Regions from separate parts of the Bacillus sp. TCT6 genome, predicted to be linked through region 4. Evidence: riboswitches for the same ligand, from Rfam matches in the RefSeq annotation. Region 4 holds a riboswitch; each other region holds the start of a gene.
The links. A riboswitch is a leader RNA that binds a small molecule or an ion and turns the genes downstream of it on or off. The one in region 4 is predicted to bind S-adenosylmethionine.
Positions count from the first base shown of each region.

Region 1: it holds a riboswitch for S-adenosylmethionine, as region 4 does, so the genes downstream of both, mmuP (S-methylmethionine permease) here and metK (methionine adenosyltransferase) in region 4, are expected to answer to the same signal.
Region 2: it holds a riboswitch for S-adenosylmethionine, as region 4 does, so the genes downstream of both, AC0ONG_RS00575 (cyclase family protein) here and metK (methionine adenosyltransferase) in region 4, are expected to answer to the same signal.
Region 3: it holds a riboswitch for S-adenosylmethionine, as region 4 does, so the genes downstream of both, AC0ONG_RS29755 (ABC transporter permease) here and metK (methionine adenosyltransferase) in region 4, are expected to answer to the same signal.

Region 1 is NZ_JBVYHX010000002.1:131,918-137,243, reverse strand. Features, by position in the region: gene mmuM (homocysteine S-methyltransferase) at 1-344, opposite strand, end outside; gene mmuP (S-methylmethionine permease) at 319-1,728, opposite strand; SAM riboswitch class I at 1,812-1,919, opposite strand; partial or broken gene AC0ONG_RS27605 (IS4 family transposase) at 2,263-2,513, shown strand; partial or broken gene AC0ONG_RS27600 (IS4 family transposase) at 2,483-2,674, opposite strand; gene AC0ONG_RS27595 (transglycosylase domain-containing protein) at 3,072-5,326, shown strand, end outside.
Region 2 is NZ_JBVYHX010000001.1:126,718-132,043, forward strand. Features, by position in the region: gene AC0ONG_RS00560 (hypothetical protein) at 1-687, shown strand, start outside; gene AC0ONG_RS00565 (ATP-binding protein) at 825-2,051, shown strand; gene AC0ONG_RS00570 (hypothetical protein) at 2,281-2,661, shown strand; gene AC0ONG_RS00575 (cyclase family protein) at 2,796-3,428, opposite strand; SAM riboswitch class I at 3,514-3,626, opposite strand; gene AC0ONG_RS00580 (PRK06851 family protein) at 3,775-4,884, shown strand; gene AC0ONG_RS00585 (nucleotidyltransferase domain-containing protein) at 4,996-5,326, shown strand, end outside.
Region 3 is NZ_JBVYHX010000004.1:23,737-29,062, reverse strand. Features, by position in the region: gene AC0ONG_RS29770 (ABC transporter ATP-binding protein) at 1-183, opposite strand, end outside; gene AC0ONG_RS29765 (ABC transporter ATP-binding protein) at 180-1,190, opposite strand; gene AC0ONG_RS29760 (ABC transporter permease) at 1,147-2,151, opposite strand; gene AC0ONG_RS29755 (ABC transporter permease) at 2,169-3,086, opposite strand; SAM riboswitch class I at 3,223-3,328, opposite strand; gene AC0ONG_RS29750 (DUF3951 domain-containing protein) at 3,498-3,713, shown strand; gene AC0ONG_RS29745 (hypothetical protein) at 3,730-4,233, opposite strand; gene AC0ONG_RS29740 (hypothetical protein) at 4,508-4,954, shown strand; gene AC0ONG_RS29735 (multidrug effflux MFS transporter) at 4,988-5,326, opposite strand, start outside.
Region 4 is NZ_JBVYHX010000001.1:4,408,475-4,413,800, forward strand. Features, by position in the region: gene AC0ONG_RS22575 (hypothetical protein) at 53-232, shown strand; gene AC0ONG_RS22580 (hypothetical protein) at 239-418, shown strand; gene metK (methionine adenosyltransferase) at 460-1,659, opposite strand; SAM riboswitch class I at 1,829-1,950, opposite strand; gene pckA (phosphoenolpyruvate carboxykinase (ATP)) at 2,179-3,765, shown strand; gene AC0ONG_RS22595 (hypothetical protein) at 4,055-4,252, shown strand; gene AC0ONG_RS22600 (ATP synthase subunit I) at 4,518-4,901, opposite strand; gene AC0ONG_RS22605 (hypothetical protein) at 5,181-5,326, shown strand, end outside.

The DNA of each region.
Region 1 (5,326 bases), on a different contig from region 4:
TTTGTTTGCGTATTTTCCTTCCAAAAATCATCTCTTGCCCTTCTTGCAAGTAACACCGTTTTCTTAATTAATTCCAAAGCTTCCTGTTCTTGTATTCCACGCGCGGAAAACCCACTAATAGTAGCTTGATAGCTTGCTGTTATGGCACAGTCTGCTCCAGCACGAAAATAGTCCGAATGAACCTGATAAATTAGTTCCGGATTTTCTAGTAACACACGTGCCGACCAAAGGGGATCGTCCAAATTACATCCATGCGCCTCCAATTCAGTAGCTAATGCTCCGTCAAGAAGCATAATGGAATGTTGGGATAAAATAGCATCAATTGGGTTGATTTTGTTCGACATAATCTACACCCCTCTTTTTTAGATTTTTTGTTAGATAATAACTTCCATAGCAAAACAAAATAAACGGTATGCCGCAATATAAGGCAATTCTCTGTGTTGGATCGAATGCAATTCCAATACACGATGCCAGACAAAGGATAAAAGAAGCAATTGGTACTAATGGATATAGTGGTGTGCGATAAATCAAGTCCTTTTCAGAATTTCCTTCTTTCAAAAATTGTCTGCGAAATAGGAACTGGGAAGCGCTAATACTCATCCAAACTATAACTACTGCTAGACCGGAAATGGAAACAAGTACGATATAGACAGTATCTGGTGCCACAATACTTGAGAGCAAAGCCAAAGCTCCACCCATCATACTGAAAATGACGGCGTTGATTGGAACACCTTGCTTCGTCATTTTCCCAAAAATCGGGGATATCGTATTCTTATTAGCAAGCGACCAAAGCATTCTAGAAGAGGCATAAAGGCCTGAGTTTGCCGCAGATAAAATGGCTGTTAAGATAACGAAATTCATTATGTCAGCTGAATATGGCACCCCAATTCGTTCTAGAACTGCAACAAAAGGGCTCTCTAATACCCCTGCATCGGAAATAGGCAATAACGCAGATAAAACAACAATCGTTCCTACAAAAAAGATGATCAATCTCCACAGAGTAGTTCGAATGGCCTTCGGTATCATTTTTTCCGGGTTCGCTGTTTCTCCAGCTGCAATGCCTATTAATTCTGTTCCCGAAAAAGAAAAATTAACCGCAAGCATGGTCATCATAATGGCCGTAGCACCATGAGGAAATAAACCTCCACTTGTAAAATTAGAAAAGAATGGTGCTGCTTTTGAATAAGTCATTGGGAGAAAACCTAGCATTGCCGCTACTCCTAAAACAATAAAAATCGCAATAGCTATAACCTTTATCGATGAAAACCAAAATTCGGATTCGGCGAAAAATTTAACAGTCAGGATATTTAATACAAAGATCAAAATGGCAAAAAGAGCACTCCATACCCAAATATTAACCGATGGAAACCATCGCTTCATAAGTAATCCTGCGGCTGTAAATTCAGAACCTAAAGCAACAGTCCAAGTTAACCAATACAACCAGGCTACTGTATACCCTGTACCCGGTCCAATGTATTTAACTGCATAACTATGAAATGCGCCCGTTTCAGGCATATGTACGGAAAGCTCGCCTAAACATAGCATAACTAGATAAACCACTAGCGCACCAATCAGATAGGATAGAATTGTTCCAAACGGTCCAGCTTGTTGAATAGTGTAACCCGAGCTTAAGAATAAGCCAGTTCCAATCACTCCACCAAGTGATAGCATGACTAAATGACGTGCTTGCATTTTCCTTTGAAATTCTTGCCCATTTTTGTTCTCCATTTCTAATCTCCTTTAGTTACTATCCAGAAAAAACAAAAGCGCACTCTAAAAAAGAGGGCGCTACTGACAAATAAAAACGGAAGCTCTCATCTATCAGGATTATCACCCGCTGGAATTAGCACAGTGTCTACTTAAGCAGACCTGTTGCTGAGGTTTCATAAGGCCAGTCCCTCCACCTCTCTGGATAAGAAATATTTTTTTATAACCTTATCAATCCATTTAATAACTGTCAAGATAATTCTGTTTTTTAAAAAAATATCTATTATAGAAATACCAAAAATAGAGTATTACTATAACTGCAACCCACTCCTTCTCGGGTATTATTTAAAAATCGAACATACAAAACCTGATTTATTTATGATACGGTTCACAAGCACTTCCTCAAAATTTAATGCACTTCTAAATATCTTCTTACTTCTTTGGTTATGGGGTCACCATACATAACCATCAACTCAGGTGATTTTAATACCCTCAAATATCAAAAAAACGTTACCTTTTCTAAACAAGCTAAATTAGAAAGGATGATGTTTTCTTATGAATCTCTCGATTCAAGATGAATTATTACCATTTGCAGAATAATTACAACGATATGTTACACCTGTATTCTTAGAAGAACTTGCAAGAGAAATAGGATTTATAAGGCGAAGACTTAAGTTTTCTGGATCAGAATTAGCTGCTATTTTCATTTGGATTAGTCAACGGGCGGCAAGTGATTCCTTGGTTCGATTATGAGTGGGCTTCATGCAGCGGCAGGGCTTAGCCCTGAGGGACTTAATAAAATTCTTGTTGAAGTTTCTAATTGACTACAAAGTTGAGTAATAGAGGTAGTAGCGATTTGTTGATTTAACCATATACACAAATATAAAAAATGATGCCCATGGCACTTGCGTTTTCATTTCATTCCGCCTGCTTCTATAGCTAATTGATTAAGTGTAGTGGGAGACATATATTGATATAACTCTTTAGCAAATAAAGACAACTCTTGTTTTGATAAATATTTATAAAAAGCACGTCACCTTTTCTCATTAACATAAGTGAATAGTAACGTGCTTTTAACTTCAAGAATAGTCTAAATCCTTAAGTTGGCGGATTTGTAGCGAGACCCCATTATTATCAAGCTAAAAATGGATTTTCTATGAAATTCCATTTTTTTGTTGTGCCACTATTACCTTTTCTGTTTCGTTATCAGATAAGTTAAAATTTCTTCCTCATCTTAAAGTGGAACAAATTTATTACTTAAATTGTCTATTTAGTACACTTATTAAATATGAATATATTTCTTAAAGTGACTTCAATAATTTTAAGTAAATCAACAGGAGAATTGAAAGGCAGGAGAAAGTAGCATGTCAGAAAATTATCGTTTTCGAGAGGAGCGACGACAAGTTAAAAAGAAAAAACAGCCTACTGCTAAGAAACAAAATGCAAAAGGTAAAACATCATTTTTTCGTAAGTTTTTAGTTAGTTTTTTATTACTTGGTATTGTGGGGTTAGTCGCAGGGGTTGCTACTTTTTTCGTTATGATCAAGGATGCGCCAAAACTCGAGAAAGCAAAACTTGTTAATCCGTTATCCTCAAAAATTTATGATAAAGATGGGAAATTGATATATGAATATGGGAAAGAAAAACGAACGAATATTATGTATGGTCAAATTCCTAAGTTAGTAGAAAATGCGTTTTTAGCGACAGAAGATGCACGTTTTTACGAGCACAGTGGCGTAGATTTTAAAGGTACTGCACGTGCAGTTCTAGTCAGCCTAAAAGGGGATTACGGCTCTCAAGGTGGAAGTACGATTACGCAGCAAGTTATTAAAAATTACTTCTTATCGATGGAAAAAACGTCAAAGAGAAAGGCGCAAGAAATATACTTAGCATATAAGCTAGAACAACAGTATTCAAAACATGAAATTTTAGAAATGTATTTAAATAAAGTTTACTTAGGTAACCGTTCATACGGAATCGCAACAGCAGTACAAAATTACTATGGTAAGGAATTAAAAGATTTAACACTACCAGAAGTTGCAATGCTTGCTGGTTTAATGAAAGCTCCTAATAACTATGATCCAACGAAAGAACAAAATATCAAAAAAGCAACAGAAAGAAGAAATGTTGTACTTAAATTAATGAATCGACATGGTTATATTACAAAAAAAGAAATGGAAGAAGCATCAAAAGTTCCAGTAACAGAAGGACTTAAGAAAGCAACTGAACAAAAAGAAATGCCCTATCCAGCTTTTATGGATGCGGTTGTGAAAGAAGTTGAAAAAGAGTTGCCAGATGTTAATATAGGATCTGACGGTTTAGAAATTTATACAACATTAGATCCAAAGGCACAGGATTTTGCGGACAAACTTTTAAATAAAGATATTATTAATTATCCAAATGAGAAATTCCAAGGGGCTTTCACATTTATGGATACGAAAACAGGAGAAGTACGTGCAATTGGTAGTGGACGTGGTGAAAATAAAGCTGTTTTTAAAGGACATAATATTGCAATTGAATTAAATCGCTCAGCAGGTTCAACGATGAAACCAATTTTTGATTACGCTCCTGCAATTGAATATTTAAAATGGGCTACTTACCATCAAATTGATGACTCTCCATTTAAGTACTCAACGGGACAAGAAGTTAGAAATGCTGATAGAAAGCATTTAGGACCAATTACAATGCGTGATGCATTGAAAACGTCCCGAAATATCCCGGCAATAAAAACTGCAAAAGAAGTAGGGATTAATAAATCAAAAGTTTTCTCTGAAAAGCTAGGTATTACATTTAATGTAGCACCGACCGAATCAACAGCGATTGGTACAAATGAAGCGTCACCGACTGAAATTGCAGGTGCTTATGCGGCATTTGGTAATGATGGTAAGTATACGAGGCCACATTTTGTTAAGAAAGTCATTTATTCAGATGGTAAATCAAAAAGTTTTGAGCAAAAGCCAAAACGAGTTATGAAGGATTCTACAGCATATATGATTACTGATATGCTTCGTACTTTTGTTTCATCTGGATTAGGTACAACAGCTAATATAGGTTCTTTAGATATAGCGGGTAAAACAGGTACAACAAACTATTCTTTAGAACAAATAGCACAATATAATCTACCAGAAAGTGCAACTCGTGATAGTTGGTTTGCTGGTTATACACCACAATATACGATGGCAGTATGGACCGGATATACAAAGGATAGTAAAGATGATTATATTAGTAGTAAAAATACGAAAATAGCTCAATTGATTTTTAAAGAAATGATGAGTAAGTTTGCTACAGATAAGTCACAATTTAAAATGCCGAACAGTGTAGTTCAAGAAGGTAGCGAATTACGTATTAAAGGTGAGAAGCGTGATTCTTCTCCAAATACGAAAATAGAAAATACGACTGAACAGCCGAGTGAAAATAAGCAAAAAGAAAAGCAAAAGAAACAAGAAGAGCAAAAGCAAAGTGAGCCAAAAAGTGGTAGTGACCAAGGAAATACAACACCACCAAACAATGGTAATGGCCAAGGAAATACAACACCACCAAACAATGGTAATGGCCAAGGAAATACAACACCGCCAAAAAGTGGTAGTGACCAAGGAAATACAACACCACCAAACAATGG
Region 2 (5,326 bases), 4.3 Mb from region 4:
GACACGTCGTTTTTGAATGATACAGCGCTTATAAAGCCACATACACTTTATGCTTCATGGGCAGTAGAGCGATTTTTAGATGAAGCAATCTGGAGTTATCCGATGTATATGAGTCAACATCGTCCTCTTTACTTTTATGAAGATGTATATGCTTCAGAGTATAAAGTGAAGTTGGGAGAAAAAGAATTCTATGGTTGTTTAATGCCACATGAGGAAGTATTAATTTTAGGGAAAAACTTTAATATGGAAGTTGGTTTTCTTTACCGAATTAATGAGTATACAACAAATATAATTAGACAGAATTTAGACCAAGTAGAAGATTTATGGAACTGGAATCGTAAAGTGTTTAATCCAGCGGAAGAAGAGGTTGCTGGAGAGGACTTGGTCGGTGTGTTACTCGTTTATGAAAATAGTGAGACATATATGTATAATGTGATGAATAGTAGCCAAGTTTTTCGTAAATATAAAACGAATGCAACGTATTTTCAGGTAGGGTGCGGGATTTATGCGGGCTTGTCCAGTTTACTTTTAGATCGATTTGAACAAGGTGCTTATTACGTCGAGGAGTTGTTATTAAATACAGAAAGTAAGTACGGTGAGTATTTAAATTTATATATGAAGGATTTTGTAATGGGGCATAATAATTTTACTGATGGATTGTTACATGACAGGGTAAGATGGGTGTAATTTGTTACCAAAAGGAAGGAGAGATCTCCTTCCTTTTAGTATTATAAGGTTAAATATTGCCCTGAAAGCAATTTCATACTTATACTTTAAGGAGATAACAATGAAAGTTTTTTGTATCGATCAAGGGGAGTTTTTATATGAACAAATACAAGAGCTTGATTTATGAAGAAAGAAGAGCCTTAAAGGTATTTATATTATTATTCTATATTATATTCTTTTTATATGACGCTATATATTATTTTGTGTATCCTGCTATGAATATTAGTGGAACAGCGGTAGGTTGGCCAGAAGGTAGTCTTGGGATAGGTGTGCCTATATTTGTAATAGCAATATTTCCTATTTCTATATACCTTCAAAAAAGAGGGTATGTATATTCTGTAAAATATTTATTTTTATTTGGGTACATGTTTATCAATCTTGTTAATAATTTAATGATTTATTTGCGAACGGATAGACCTTTTGAACATGGTAGTATGGTAGAAATGTTATTAATTTTATTTGCCCCAGTTTTCGTGAATAGAAAATACTTTTATTTAGTTTCCTTTAGTGTAATTGGAAAGTACGTATTTTTCACATTGCTATTACAAGATTTAAAAGTGGTAATTCCACTTGTTTTATGTGTATTCTATTTCATTATTTCACATTCTTTATTAAAACGATTTCAATCTTATGTAAGAACAGTGGTTGAAATGATGAACAATATGAAAGAGACGGAAAATTTAGCTGTGATTGGAACTATGTCTACAACAATTGCCCATGAAATTCGAAATCCGTTAACAGCGTTAAAAGGGTTTACGCAAATGCAAAAAGAAAGAAATCCAGCTGATACGATGAGCTACGACATTATGTTACAAGAAATTGAAAGGGTTAATGGATTTGTTAGTGAATTGATGTTGTTAGGAAAACCAAAGCCAACAAATTATGAAAGGTGTAATATACGAGACATCCTTCTATATGTTGTGCATCTAATGGAAAGTTATGCAATGCAATATAGAGTTAAATGTCATTTACAAGTAGATGGGAATTTACCGGCTATAAACGGTGATGATAAGCAATTAAAACAAGTGTTATTAAATATCATTAAAAATGGAATAGAATCAATGCCAGAGGGCGGAGAAATTCATATCCGTGCATATCAAAAAACGCAAGGACATTTGTGTATTTCTGTTGAAGACCAAGGATTTGGTATAGAGAATGAAAAGTTGGAAAAAATCGGCAAGGCATTTTACACAACAAAGGAGACTGGTACAGGACTTGGATTAATGATTACATATAAAATTATTAAGGAACATCAAGGGAGTATCACGATCCAAAGTAGTCTAGGAGTAGGAACGAAAGTAGAAATTTTTCTGCCGACCGTTTAATGTATTGGGAGAAAAGATTTTTCAGAAAAGTGTTCTTGTTGTGTAAATATAAACATTTTATAAAATGTTTCAAGAAGGGTTTTTTTTATAAAATACTTCGTTTATAATGGAGGAAAATATCGACATGAGATTGATTACTCATGTAACGGTTCAGTAGTGTTATGAAAAGATAAGAAGGGGTGCACGCGCATCCTTTTTTCTATGCAGATATTATGAAAGAGGTGGTATGATGGAATTAACATTAAATTCGACTGTATGTTTACACACGATTCAATTTCGAAAAGAGCAAAAGAATTATATTGTAAAAGATACAATTACAGGAGAAAAATATGAAATGCCGCCACTTTGGATTGATGCATTGGCAATGATGCGTGACGGTTTTTTATTGGGAGAAATTGAGGAGAAATTAAAAGAAGAGTATCCATCTGAAGAAGTGAATATGTTAGCATTCACGAGGCAACTGTTAGAACTAGAACTTGTTGAAATGGTAGATGGAGAAGAGATAGCTTGCACAAAGAAGAAAGAGATAGATTGTTTAGCTTGGGTGCGTCCCCGTGTGGAACAATTCTTTCTTAATTTAAATAGAAAATATAGAAGCAAAGACCAGTAGTGGCCTTTGCTTTTTTTAATCCCGCTATTTGCCGGGCAGTAAGACCCCCACCTCAAAATTCAGCGGAAGCAAAGAAGTTAGGTGTGGGATGAACAAAACCCCCACTGATTAAAGGTTCACTTTATAGGTTGTGTTTAAAATATAACAGCAAATGCTCTTGCGAAAGCACCGTCACTATTTTTAATTTTTAAAGGTGCGGCTGAGAAAAAGAAACGTTTTGTTTCGATAGCATCTAGATTTGTTAAGTTTTCAATTAAGTAAATATTATTCCCTAGTAATATGTGATGAATCGGTGATGTTTCTGTTGTGACTTCATCAGGAGAAATGAAATCTAAACCGATAGATTTTACTTTTAATTGAACTAATTCTTCAGCTAATTCTTCAGAAAGATAAAATGCTTCTTTCTCATAAGCTTCTGTATTCCATTTGGTGGATAGATTAGAATGAAAAATAACAATATCACCTTCTTTTATGTCAGTATTATGCAATACTGCCTTAGGTAATTTTCGCTCTTGAATATGTGTTACATCTATAAGAACAGCTTCACCTACAAATTGATCCAGCGGTAATTGATCGATGGTCGTTGCGCCTGAAATAAAATGCGCAGGAGCATCACAATGCGTGCCAACATGAACGACAGAATGAAAATCTGTAACTTGATAGCCTGATTCTTCAACACTTGTAACAGCTTCTAGTTGTATTTTAGGTGTTCCAGGAAATTGAGACATATTATTTTCAAATGTTTGCGATAAATCAATTACTTTCATTTTACATACCTCCAATATATATTTTTCAAATAATAAAAAGCTCATCCTTCAGTATCAAGAAAGATGAGCTTTACATGCTAGTTGAGTTTTATCTTCCAAAATGCAATGCATTTTGCAGGAATTAGCACCTATTCAGTTTGTATAAACTGAGGTTGCTGGGCTTCAAAGGGCCGGTCCCTCTGCCTCTCTTGATAAAGAAGTATTTAATTTTGAAATCGTAATTTTCCGATAGTTAAATTGTAATTCATTTCCTTTTTTCGTGCAATACAAAATAGGTATTCACCCAAATAAAGCTGCTCGCATATTGTAGGTTATGTAAATAGAATGCTGCGAAGGAGTGAGTGCAGTGACAGGAAATGTATTAAATTATTATGCTGGTGGTAATACAGCTAGGGGATTTCACAATTTATACGAAGAGAATTTAAAAGGATTAGACAGATTATTTATCTTAAAGGGTGGCCCAGGAACGGGAAAATCTTCTTTAATAAAGGCAATAGGTCGTGAATGGATTGAAAAAGGATATGATATTGAATTGTTACATTGTTCTTCTGATAATAAATCGGTTGATGGTGTAATTATCCCAAAATTAAAAGTAGGAATTGTTGATGGGACATCGCCGCATGTTATTGAGCCAAAAATGCCAGGAGTTGTTGAAGAGTATATAAATTTAGGAATTGCTTGGGACTCAGATAAACTAAGAAAGCAGAAGTTAGAAATTGAAAGATTTGTTTCAGAAGCAAGCAAAGCTTTTCAGTCTGCTTACGCACGTTTTAAAGAGGCATTGGTTATACATGATGAGTGGGAGAAGATATATATTGATAATATAGATTTTAATAAAGCAAATGAACTAACCAATCAGCTAATCCAGAAATTATTTGCAGATAAAAGCGGGAGACAATCGCTTGTAAAACATCGTTTTTTAGGAGCTGCTACACCGAAAGGAGCAGTTGATTTTGTTCCTAATTTAACAGAAGGGTTACCACATCGTTATTTTATAAAAGGGCGCCCAGGCTCTGGAAAATCAACGATGCTCAAAAAGTTAGCTAAGGCAGCTGAGGAAAAAGGGTTTGAAGTTGAAGTATATCATTGCGGATTTGACCCGAATAGTCTTGATATGGTTATCGTAAGAGAATTAGGATTTGCAATTTTTGATAGCACCGCACCACATGAATATTTTCCAAGTCGCGAGGGTGATGAAATTATTGATATGTATGCCCTTATTGTTACGCCAGGGACGGATGAGAAATATGCGAAGGAAATTCGTGATGTCTCCATTCAATATAAAGCAAAAATGAATGAGGCGATGTCTTTCTTAGCGAAAGCAAAATCGGTTCGTGATAAATTAGAACGAATTTATATTGCTGCTATGGATTTTTCAATAGTAGATGCATATAAAGAGGAGATTCAAAAAGAGTTTGAACGAATTGCTGCTACTGTAATTGAAAAGCAACAATAGACGTTTCATTAGGCTGTCAGTAATTTCTGACAGTTTTTTTAGTATGTAGTAAAATTAATAGTGTATTGTCGAATTTCCAAGGAAATAATCAAAAAATGGAGTTGTTATGAAATGAGAGAGAAAATCGAGTTGGAGTTAGAAAGAATTGAAAAAGAGAATGATGTGAAAATTTTATTTGCGGTGGAATCAGGGAGTCGTGCTTGGGGGTTTCCATCGAAAGATAGCGATTATGATGTTAGGTTTATTTATATACATCCAGTAGAATGGTATTTATCAATTCATGATAAACGAGATGTAATTGAATATCCAATTAGCGATGATTTAGATATAAGTGGTTGGGATATTAAAAAGGCATTGCAACTATTCGCGAAGTCGAATCCTGCTTTACTTGAGTGGATTCGATCACCAATTTTTTATTCGAAAAACTCTAATTTTCCAGAAC
Region 3 (5,326 bases), on a different contig from region 4:
TGGACTCTCAATCCCTGCTATGAGCTTTCCAAGTGTTGTTTTTCCTGAACCACTTTCACCAATAATGCCAAGTGTTGTTCCTTTCGGAATAGAAAGTGATATGTCTTTTAACGCTGTGATTTCTTTACTTTTACTTCCATACGTTTTCGTTACTTGCTTTATAGTAATTAAATCTGTCGTCATGAGGCATTCACCTTCTCTTTTGATTTCGCTTTATTATGCTCTAGAACATGTTGCCAACAATGTGAACTATGCTCCTTAGAATATGTGGTTCTCTCTGGAAAACGATGAATACATTCTTTTATCGCTACTGGACAACGATTTACAAAAGGACAACCAAAGCTATTTAATGTTTCAATGGAAGGTGTCGTTCCTTCTATAGCACGTAATACCTTTTCGGAATCATCCATATTCGGAATTGCTTGTAATAAACTTTTCGTATATGGATGTTTAGGAGAACCTATTACCTCCTGTATCGTTCCTTTTTCAACAACACGTCCCCCGTACATAACAACTACTCGATCAGCTACTTCACGTACAAGTGCCAAATCATGTGTAATTAATAAAATACTCGTATTTTGTTTTTCTTTTCTTTCTTTTAATAGCCCCATAATTTTTTTCTGAATCGTTACATCTAACGCTGTTGTCGGCTCGTCTGCAATTACAAGCTTTGGGTGACAAGCAAACGCAATTGCTAAACAAATACGCTGCCTCATACCTCCGCTTAATTGATGTGGGTACTGTTCAAAGCGTTTCTCTGCTTCATGTATCCCTAAACCCGTTAACAAGTTAATCGCAATTTCCTTTGCTTCTCTTTTCGATTTTTTCCCATGTTGCAAAACTACTTCTGTAATTTGTTTGCCTACCTTCATCGTTGGGTTTAAAGATGAAAGCGGATCTTGAAATATAAAGGAAATATCTTTTCCGCGAATTTGATTCCATTCTGACTCTTGTAAATTCGTTAATTCATTTGCTTGGAAAGCTATATTTCCATCATCGATATGAATAGATTCTTGATTTAATCCGACAATAGATTGTGCTGTAACACTTTTTCCTGAACCACTTTCTCCTACAAGTGCAACGATTTCACCTTCATTAATAGAAAAGGAAACATGCTTCACAATTGCTTGCTTACTATTCTCTTTTTCAACGGTCAATGTTACGTTTTCTAAAGATAAGAGCTGTGCCATGTTTTTTCTCCTTTCGATTCCGTTTGACGATTTTTGGATCAATCGCATCTTGCAAACCATCACCAATTGCATTAAATGCGAACATAATGAGTGCAATCATGATTGCCGGGAAAAATAGCTGCCACCATTCTCCGCTCAATAATGTCCCGAGTGCATCATTCGTCATCGTCCCCCAACTTGCCGCTGGTGATTGTACTCCAAGTCCTATAAAGCTTAAAAATGATTCTGAAAAAATAGCTGCTGGAATTGTAAATGATAAATTTACGATAATAATCCCTGTTAAATTCGGAATTAAATGCCCATATATAATTTTCATATGTGATGTACCTAATCGCTCTGCTGCAATAACAAACTCTCTTTGTTTTAAAGACAATACTTGTGCTCGAATGAGACGAGCCATTCCAATCCATCCCGTTAATGCAAGAGCGATAATAATGGTGAAAAGACCTGGTTTCATAACAATTAATAGTAAAATAACAATTAATAAATATGGGATGCCGTATAATACTTCAATTCCTCTTATAATCCACTCATCAATTAACGTTCCAAGGCGATTACGCCCTCTCACATATCCACTAAATCCACCAATCAGTACACCAAGCCCTATATCGAGGGCAGCTGCTACTAATCCAACTGTTAGTGAAATCTTCCCACCAGCCCAAGTACGTGCCCAAATATCTCTCCCTAGATCATCTGTTCCAAACCAATGTTCACTACTCGGCGGTAAATTTGTTGCCTCTTTTACTTGTTCACTCGCAGTAAATGAAGTTAAACTTTCGCCAATAAGCGAGAAAACAATAATTAGCAATAACGTCACTGTTCCTAAAACTGCGATTGGATTCGATATAAACTTACGAAACACTTCTTTCTTTCTGCTAATTGTTTGCTGATTTTTATTTATCGTTAATTCTTTTTTCTCTTCTTTCGTTAATAACTGTTCATTAATCTCATAAGCTCCCATTTAAATATCCCCCCTCCTTATGTAATAGAACGAATACGCGGATCAACAATGCGATGAATAATATCTGTAATGAAAATACAAGCAATTAATAATGCACTATAGAAAATCGTTGTTCCCATAATCACCGGATAGTCTCGGTTAAAAATACTATCTACAAAATATTTTCCTAGGCCAGGAATTGAAAAGATTTTTTCAATAACGAAAGTCCCTGTTAAGAGTCCAGCCATTAACGGTCCAACAAATGTAAGTACTGGAACAATCGCATTTCGAAGAGCGTGTCTTATAATAATCTTCTTAATTGGTATACCTTTTGCTCTTGCTAGCTTAATATAATCACTCTGCAGTACTTCGATCATATTAGAACGAACAAACCTTGTAATAACTGCGATTGGCCCTAACGCTAATGCAAAGGATGGCAATACCGTATGTTCGAATGTTCCCCAAGAGGCTACTGGTAAAAACTCAAATTGGATAGCGAATACTTGTATAAATAGTGGTGCTAAAATAAAACTTGGAATAGAAATACCTAAAATTGCGAGCAAACTCACACTATAGTCAATTACTCTCCCATGATATAGAGCAGCAAATGTCCCTGCCGCAATTCCTACTAACAATGAAATAACAAGTGCTTGTAGACCAATAATTGCTGATGGACCAAAGCCAGTTGTTATAATTTCTGATACACCTTGCCCGGTTGATTGAACCGATTCACCAAAATCAAAATGAACTACACCGTCTAAATAAGCAACATATTGATTCCATAACGGTTCATCAAGGTGATACTTCGCTCTCATGTTTTGGATCACTTCTTCAGGAAAGATTTTTGCATCTGATGAAAATGGATCTCCCGGAATAATATGCATAATTAGAAATGTCACTGTCGTAATAACCCATAGTGTGAACACCATAACCGATAATTTTTTAATTACATACACTTCAATAACCCCCTAAACACATGAATTTACTTTGTTTTATGAATGTACTTTTTCCATTACTCCCTTTTCTCTTTTTAGAATACAAAAAGCCTTGATCTTAAAAAATAAGATCAAGGCTTAACAAAAAAAGGCCCATCACTTATCTTTCAAGACTTGCTTGCTGGAATTAGCACGGTGTTCCTATTACAGAACCCGCTGCTGAGGTGTCATAGGGCCAGTCCCTCTACCTCTCTGGATAAGTAAATTGCTATATTATTATTTGGTTCAAATTGTATATTTCGAATTATAATTCTGAAAAATTGAAAAGTCAATCGAATTGGATAAATTTAGAAAAATCAGTTTTTAATTCGTTTATCGAAATTACAGTTTTCGGCTTATCATAAAAAGAAATGATGTTAAAGGAGTTATAAGATGGACCCCTTACTTCTTGCTACTATAGGATTACCCTTAACAATCGTTATACTTGTCATCATCGGCTCCTATAAACTCTTTATTAAAAAGAAACATATTACTTCTTTTTATACTCCTTTCGATAATATTACCGGGCAAACTATTTCCGAATTTCACGAAGAACAGAAAATATTAGTATCTGAGGATGAAGACAGAGATGGCAAGAAGAAAAAATAACCTTGCACAGGCAAGGTTATTTTTTCGTTTCTGCTTGAAAACGTTTATAGTATGTCGATGCTGTTGCAAAGTTAATTTCTATATCACGAATCAACGATGAATCTTCTTCTTTAGCTAACTTCTGTAATTTTTTCATCGCTTGTTCTGATTCATTCAAGAAACCAACATATACCTCATGTTCTTGCTCTTTCGACTTCGGAACACGAATTTCTTTACGTATATGATCAATATCTTCTAACATGCTCGTTGTTACCTTTTGCACGTCTTCTTTATATGTTGCATTCGTTATTTCCTTACCGCCCTTTTCTTTTGCCACTTCAAATAACTGCAGTGCTTTATTAATTTCTTTATTCATTTTTATATCGTATTTTTCATGTACTGCAAGGTATTCTTTCATCTCTTCTGTTTGTTCAGTAGATTGCTCTACCTTTTCTTTCGGTTCTTTCGTATCTTTATTTCCATTACATCCTGCTAGAAGGATCATACTTCCCATTACAGCAATACCCAAAACCTTCTTCATCTCTTCTTCTCCTTTTATCTACAGCTATTACTCATTATAGTTTCTTTTATCTCCACTTGTTATTATACCGAGAACGCCCTACTTTTTACACTTAAGACGACATCGTAATATATATACCAACATGTTTGTCACAGTATCGTCACTTTATACAAATAACTTTTGCAATGCTTTACTACATCACCTTACAAAACTGTAAGCACACATAAAGAACAAACCATGCTAGACTTACATATGCATAACGCAAACATATGTAAGGTTTTAAGGAGAATCATCTATGTACAACACAATGCCTTTTATGGGAGAAGATATTCGTGTCCTTATTCGCGAAAAATCACTTCATATCGAAAATACAGAGAGCCTTCGCCGCGTATTAAAGAAGAAGCATGCTCCATTTAAGTTAGCTCAATATTTAAAACAACAACATACAAATCAATTTCATACCGTGCTAAATATATCGGATAAATCATTAACAATCGAAATCATCGGTCATGTCTACATTGGAAACTTTGCAGATACCTTAAAGGAAATCCCACGTATACCGAAGATTGCTCCTATTATCGTTAAAAAAGCGTATAAAATTACTGACCATACCGATATTATCGACTGTGGGGAAAAAGAAGTCGATAGTAATCGCTGGGTGTGGGATAAACTTGCTGTTTTATATGATACGATCATGAATAATATGTATGAGGTATTTCAAAGAAATGAAAAAAAGAACTGATTCAAACATTCCCTTTGAATCAGTTCTTTTTTGTTAAGCCTCTAAATTTTGTCTTTGTTGCAGTTCAAACTGCTTCTCACTTCTTCTGGCCATAAATAGATAACATAATACTGCCCCTACTTCACAAAGCGCAATAACAACACCCATCGGTAACGCTGTATTACTCCCACCAATACCTACTAGCGGAGCGACAAGCGCTCCTGAAATGAACTGTAATAAGCCTAATAAAGCTGACGCTGTTCCTGCAGCTTGCTTCTGATTTCTCATCGCTAATGAGAACCCAGTTGTTGATACAACCCCGACACTTGATACAACAAGGAATAACGAACATAAAACACCGATTAAACCTATTCCTAGTACGATTGTCAGTAG
Region 4 (5,326 bases):
AGAATTCAATTTTAAAACTTGTACTAAAAAATAAATTGGAGGTCTACATATTATGGAACTATATAAAAAATTAACAACAACATTTATCCTCTTATTCATCGCTTCAATCACTGTCGGCTTTTCCTTAAAAGGCGCAATTCCATACGCTACATTAGTAAGCATTATATTCGCGACACTATTTTTACTAAGCAGTGCCTTTTGCGCAAGTAAAGCACGTCAAATGAACGGTTGATTACATATGTTCCAGAAGAAACCCACCCTTTGTAAATCATGTAAAAAGGAAATACAAACGTATGAAAAGGCTTGGATTCATATGCCATTTCCAGCAAGTGGCATGACTAATATGAAAAAGTATATTGAGCTAGATGGAGAAGTATATTGTAGTTCATGTATTCAAATTGTAAGTAAAACGAAATAAAAAAAGCTTTGCGCTCACCGCGCAAAGCTTTTTTTCATATATTATAGACCAGCTTGCTCTTTTAAAGCTGCAGCTTTGTCTGTACGTTCCCATGAAAGATCTACATCAGTACGTCCGAAGTGGCCGTAAGCTGCTGTTTGTTTGTAAATTGGGCGACGTAAGTCTAGCATTTTAATAATACCAGCTGGGCGAAGATCGAAGTTGTTACGAACTAGTTCTACTAGTACGTCTTCAGATACTTTACCTGTGCCGAATGTATCAACTGAAATTGATACTGGTTGTGCTACACCGATTGCGTATGCAAGTTGTACTTCTGCTTTGTCAGCAAGACCAGCTGCTACGATGTTTTTCGCAACATAACGAGCTGCATATGCTGCAGAACGGTCAACTTTTGTTGCATCTTTACCAGAGAATGCACCGCCACCGTGGCGAGCGTATCCACCGTAAGTATCAACGATGATTTTACGTCCTGTTAAGCCAGCATCACCTTGTGGTCCACCAATTACGAAGCGACCAGTTGGATTAATGAAGAATTTCGTTTCTCCATCCATTAATTCTGCTGGTACTACAGCTTTAATTACGTGCTCTTTTAAGTCGCGATCGATTTCTTCCCATGTAACATCTGGGTGATGTTGTGTAGAAATTACGATAGTATCAACACGTACTGGTTTACCATTTTCATCATACTCAACTGTAACTTGCGTTTTTCCATCTGGACGTAAGTATGATAATGTATCATCTTTACGTACTTCAGTTAAACGGCGAGCTAATTTGTGAGCAAGCGAGATTGGAAGTGGCATTAATTCTTGTGTTTCATTACATGCAAAACCAAACATTAAACCTTGGTCTCCTGCACCAATTGCCTCAATCTCAGCGTCAGTCATTTGACCTTCGCGTGCTTCTAGCGCTTGGTCAACACCCATAGCGATGTCAGCAGACTGCTCATCGATAGATGTTAAAACAGCACAAGTTTCTGCATCGAATCCGTATTTTGCGCGTGTGTAACCAATGCCTTGAATTGTTTCACGAACGATTTTCGGAATATCTACGTAAGTAGAAGTCGTAATTTCCCCCGCTACCAATACTAAACCAGTTGTTACAGTTGTTTCACAAGCTACACGTGCATTTGCGTCTTTTGATAAGATCGCATCTAAAATTGAATCAGAAATTTGGTCACAAATTTTATCTGGATGTCCTTCAGTTACAGACTCAGATGTGAACAGATGACGTTTTTTTGTCATGTGGTAAACCTCCCTACAGTAATTGTATATATTGTACGGAACTCATCCTTAATTTGCCACAAACTGCGACATACATTTATTCTCCCACACAAGCATACAGAAAAACCTTTCCTACTTTACATAGAGGAAAGGTTTAATTTGCTACTTGCATACTGCTTTTTGCCCTTCGCTCTTATCGTTCGAGACCTGTAGCCTCGCACAGGTTTTAGCACCTATTCACCTGCATTTATCAATACAAGTGAGGTTGCTGGGCTTCATCGGGCCTGTCCCTCCGCCAGCTCGGGATAAGAGAGTATCCGTCCCAACCTATACTAAAGAAATGATATTCATTTGTCAATTAATATTCACATTTTCCTGAAAGTTTTTCTCAATACGCCTAAAATGAAATATTAATAGGGAAATAATACATTCACACAAACAAAAAGAAATAAATAGTATACATTATTTATATAATTGTGTTATACTCTTGTTGGGGATTACGAGAAATATTTCATTAAATGAAAAGGATGGTATATAAATATGAGTACTGTGAATGTCCAAATTGGTTTACACGAATTATTGAACGGAAGCAATGCACAGATTCAACTAAGTGTTCCGCAATTAGTGGAAAAAGTATTAATGCGAAATGAAGGGAAATTAACTTCTACTGGTGCCGTTTCTGCTTCAACAGGAAAATATACAGGACGTTCTCCTAAAGATAAATTTATTGTGAAAGAAGCATCGGTTGCTGACAAAATTGCTTGGGGAGCTGTGAACCAACCGATTTCTGAAGAACATTTTAATAAATTATATACTAAAGTTTTAGAATACTTAAAAGAAAAAGAAGAGTTATTCGTCTTCAAAGGATTTGCAGGCGCTGACCGCAATTACCGCCTACCAATTCAAGTTATTAATGAATATGCATGGCACAATTTATTTGTACATCAATTATTCATTCGTCCAACTGAAGAAGAATTAACAACTCATGAGTCAGGGTTCACAATTGTTTCTGCACCGAATTTCAAAGCTGATCCAGCTGTTGACGGTACAAACTCTGAAGCATTCATTATGGTTTCATTCGAAAAACGTATTGTACTAATTGGTGGTACAGAATACGCTGGAGAAATGAAAAAATCAATCTTCTCTATTATGAACTTCTTACTACCTGAACAAGATATTCTTTCTATGCATTGCTCTGCAAACGTAGGTGAAGAAGGTGACGTAGCACTATTCTTCGGTTTATCTGGAACAGGTAAAACAACTTTATCTGCTGATCCAAACCGTAAATTAATCGGTGATGATGAGCACGGTTGGTCTGATAACGGTGTATTCAATATTGAAGGCGGTTGCTATGCAAAATGTGTAAACCTTTCTCACGAGAAAGAACCACAAATTTTCGATGCAATCAAATTCGGATCCGTTTTAGAAAACGTTATCATTAATAACCAAACGCGTATCGCAGACTACAACGATACTACTTTAACAGAAAATACTCGTGCTGCATACCCTATGCATGCGATCGACAATATCGTACTGCCAAGTGTTGCTGGACACCCAAATACTATTATTTTCTTAACTGCTGATGCATCTGGCGTATTGCCTCCAATCAGTAAGTTATCAAAAGAGCAAGCTATGTATCATTTCTTAAGTGGTTACACTAGTAAACTAGCAGGAACAGAGCGCGGTGTTACATCTCCGCAAGCTACATTCTCAACTTGCTTCGGTTCACCATTCTTACCACTTGATGCATCTCGCTACGCTGAAATGCTTGGTGAAAAAATCGAGAAACACGATGCGAAAGTATTCCTAGTAAACACTGGCTGGACTGGCGGCGAATACGGCGTTGGTAAACGTATGAACTTAGGTTATACTCGTGCAATGATTCAAGCAGCATTAAGCGGTGAACTTGCAAAAACTGAAACAGCTAAACATGACATCTTCGGTCTTGAAGTTCCACTTCACGTACCAGGTGTACCTGACGAAGTGTTAATGCCTGAACAAACTTGGGCTGATAAAGCTTCTTACAAAGCAAAAGCAATCGAGCTTGCAAATGAATTCAAAGAGAACTTCAAAAAGTTCGAAAGCGTTTCTGAAGATATTATTAACTTAGGCGGCCCAATCGCTTAAATTAACACTTTCTGTTGGAATAACCCTTTACTCATATGAATAAGTGTCGTGTAACCGTAAAGTTTCGCGTACTCACCGACAAAACCCAATGCGGCTTAACGGTTACACACACTTACATAAAAAAGAAGCTTACGTTTTTACGTAAGCTTCTTTTTATATCTTATATAAAGTGAAACGTTAATCTCTTCATCTGTGACTTAGTTCAATAAATTACAGAAAATTCATTTTATACTCATTCATTTTTAGTTTTTTATGATACAATTTACATATACAGGAAAGGGTGAAGCCTATGAAAAATTTTTCTCGTGCAGGAAAAATTTTATTCATTTACGGAGCGATCCAAATTTTTTGGGGACTTGTAATGCTTAACGTTAATTTATTTGAGCATACAAGTGAAACGATAAAATATATTATTCTAATTATCGGAATAATTTGTTGTATTATATCCAAATTTTTTAAAGAACATAAAAGTCCTACTAATACGTGATTTCATGTTAACTTATTAGAAGCAGAAACCTGCATTTCAGGCAAAGTTTCGCTTCCTGTTGTACTATCCATCACTGAATCACTTATCCCAGAGTAAACCTATTTCCACAGGGACAAATCACGGTTTCGAACATATAAATTATATCCCTACTCATTACATCTCTCTGGTTTCACATCGCATGAGGCTAAAAGAGGCTCTGACCGCTTCTATCCCTCGCTGGATCCTCTATTCCATCCAAAAGAGGTTTTTTATCTTTTTATCTTTTTTAGCTCTTCGTTAATTCTTTCTCATCTTTCATGCTATAGTATCCTAAATTCACAACGATTAAGAAATAACCACCCATAATCCCTACTGCAAATGCCCACATAACCATGTGGTGCTCAATTTCGTACATAATAATAGCACCCAAAATGGCAGCTGCAAAACGGTTAAACATACCGAGTGTCGGTGCTTTCGTCTTCTTTACAATACTATCTCCAAGCTTCTCAATTCTTCTCCCTAAAAGCCAAACGCAATACATACTTACAATAAGCCCAATTCCAGCGCCTAAAAAGTGTGCTGAAAACGGTGTTAACATCCAACCTAGTAACAAAATACCTAGTATATAATACGATTGGATTTTAAATGATCTTAGTGACATACTAATCATGCTGTACCTCTCTTCATTCGTTCTTATCTATTCAACAAAAAATTTCTTTCAAATTCATATTCCTTACATCCATTTCACTCAAATTAAAAACAACATAAACCGTATGTTTATGTTGTTTAAATGTTTTTAGGAAATAATATTATACAAGATTTCGAACATCATATTCTCATATTTTGTGACGGTTTTCCAAACTTTTTTCGTCCATTTATGAAAAAAATGATATCAATCTATGAACATACGGATATGATGTAATAAGCACACAAATAAAGGGGGCGTCTAATGATTTATTTTTTAATGGCTCTCATTCACCTCATTATCCCTGCACTTATCGGACTTTCATTGTATTGGTACACGAAAAACCATAGCATTTTTTACGCTGTCCTCGGTGTTCTTCTTCCAGGTATTATTCTTATTACACTCTTCCG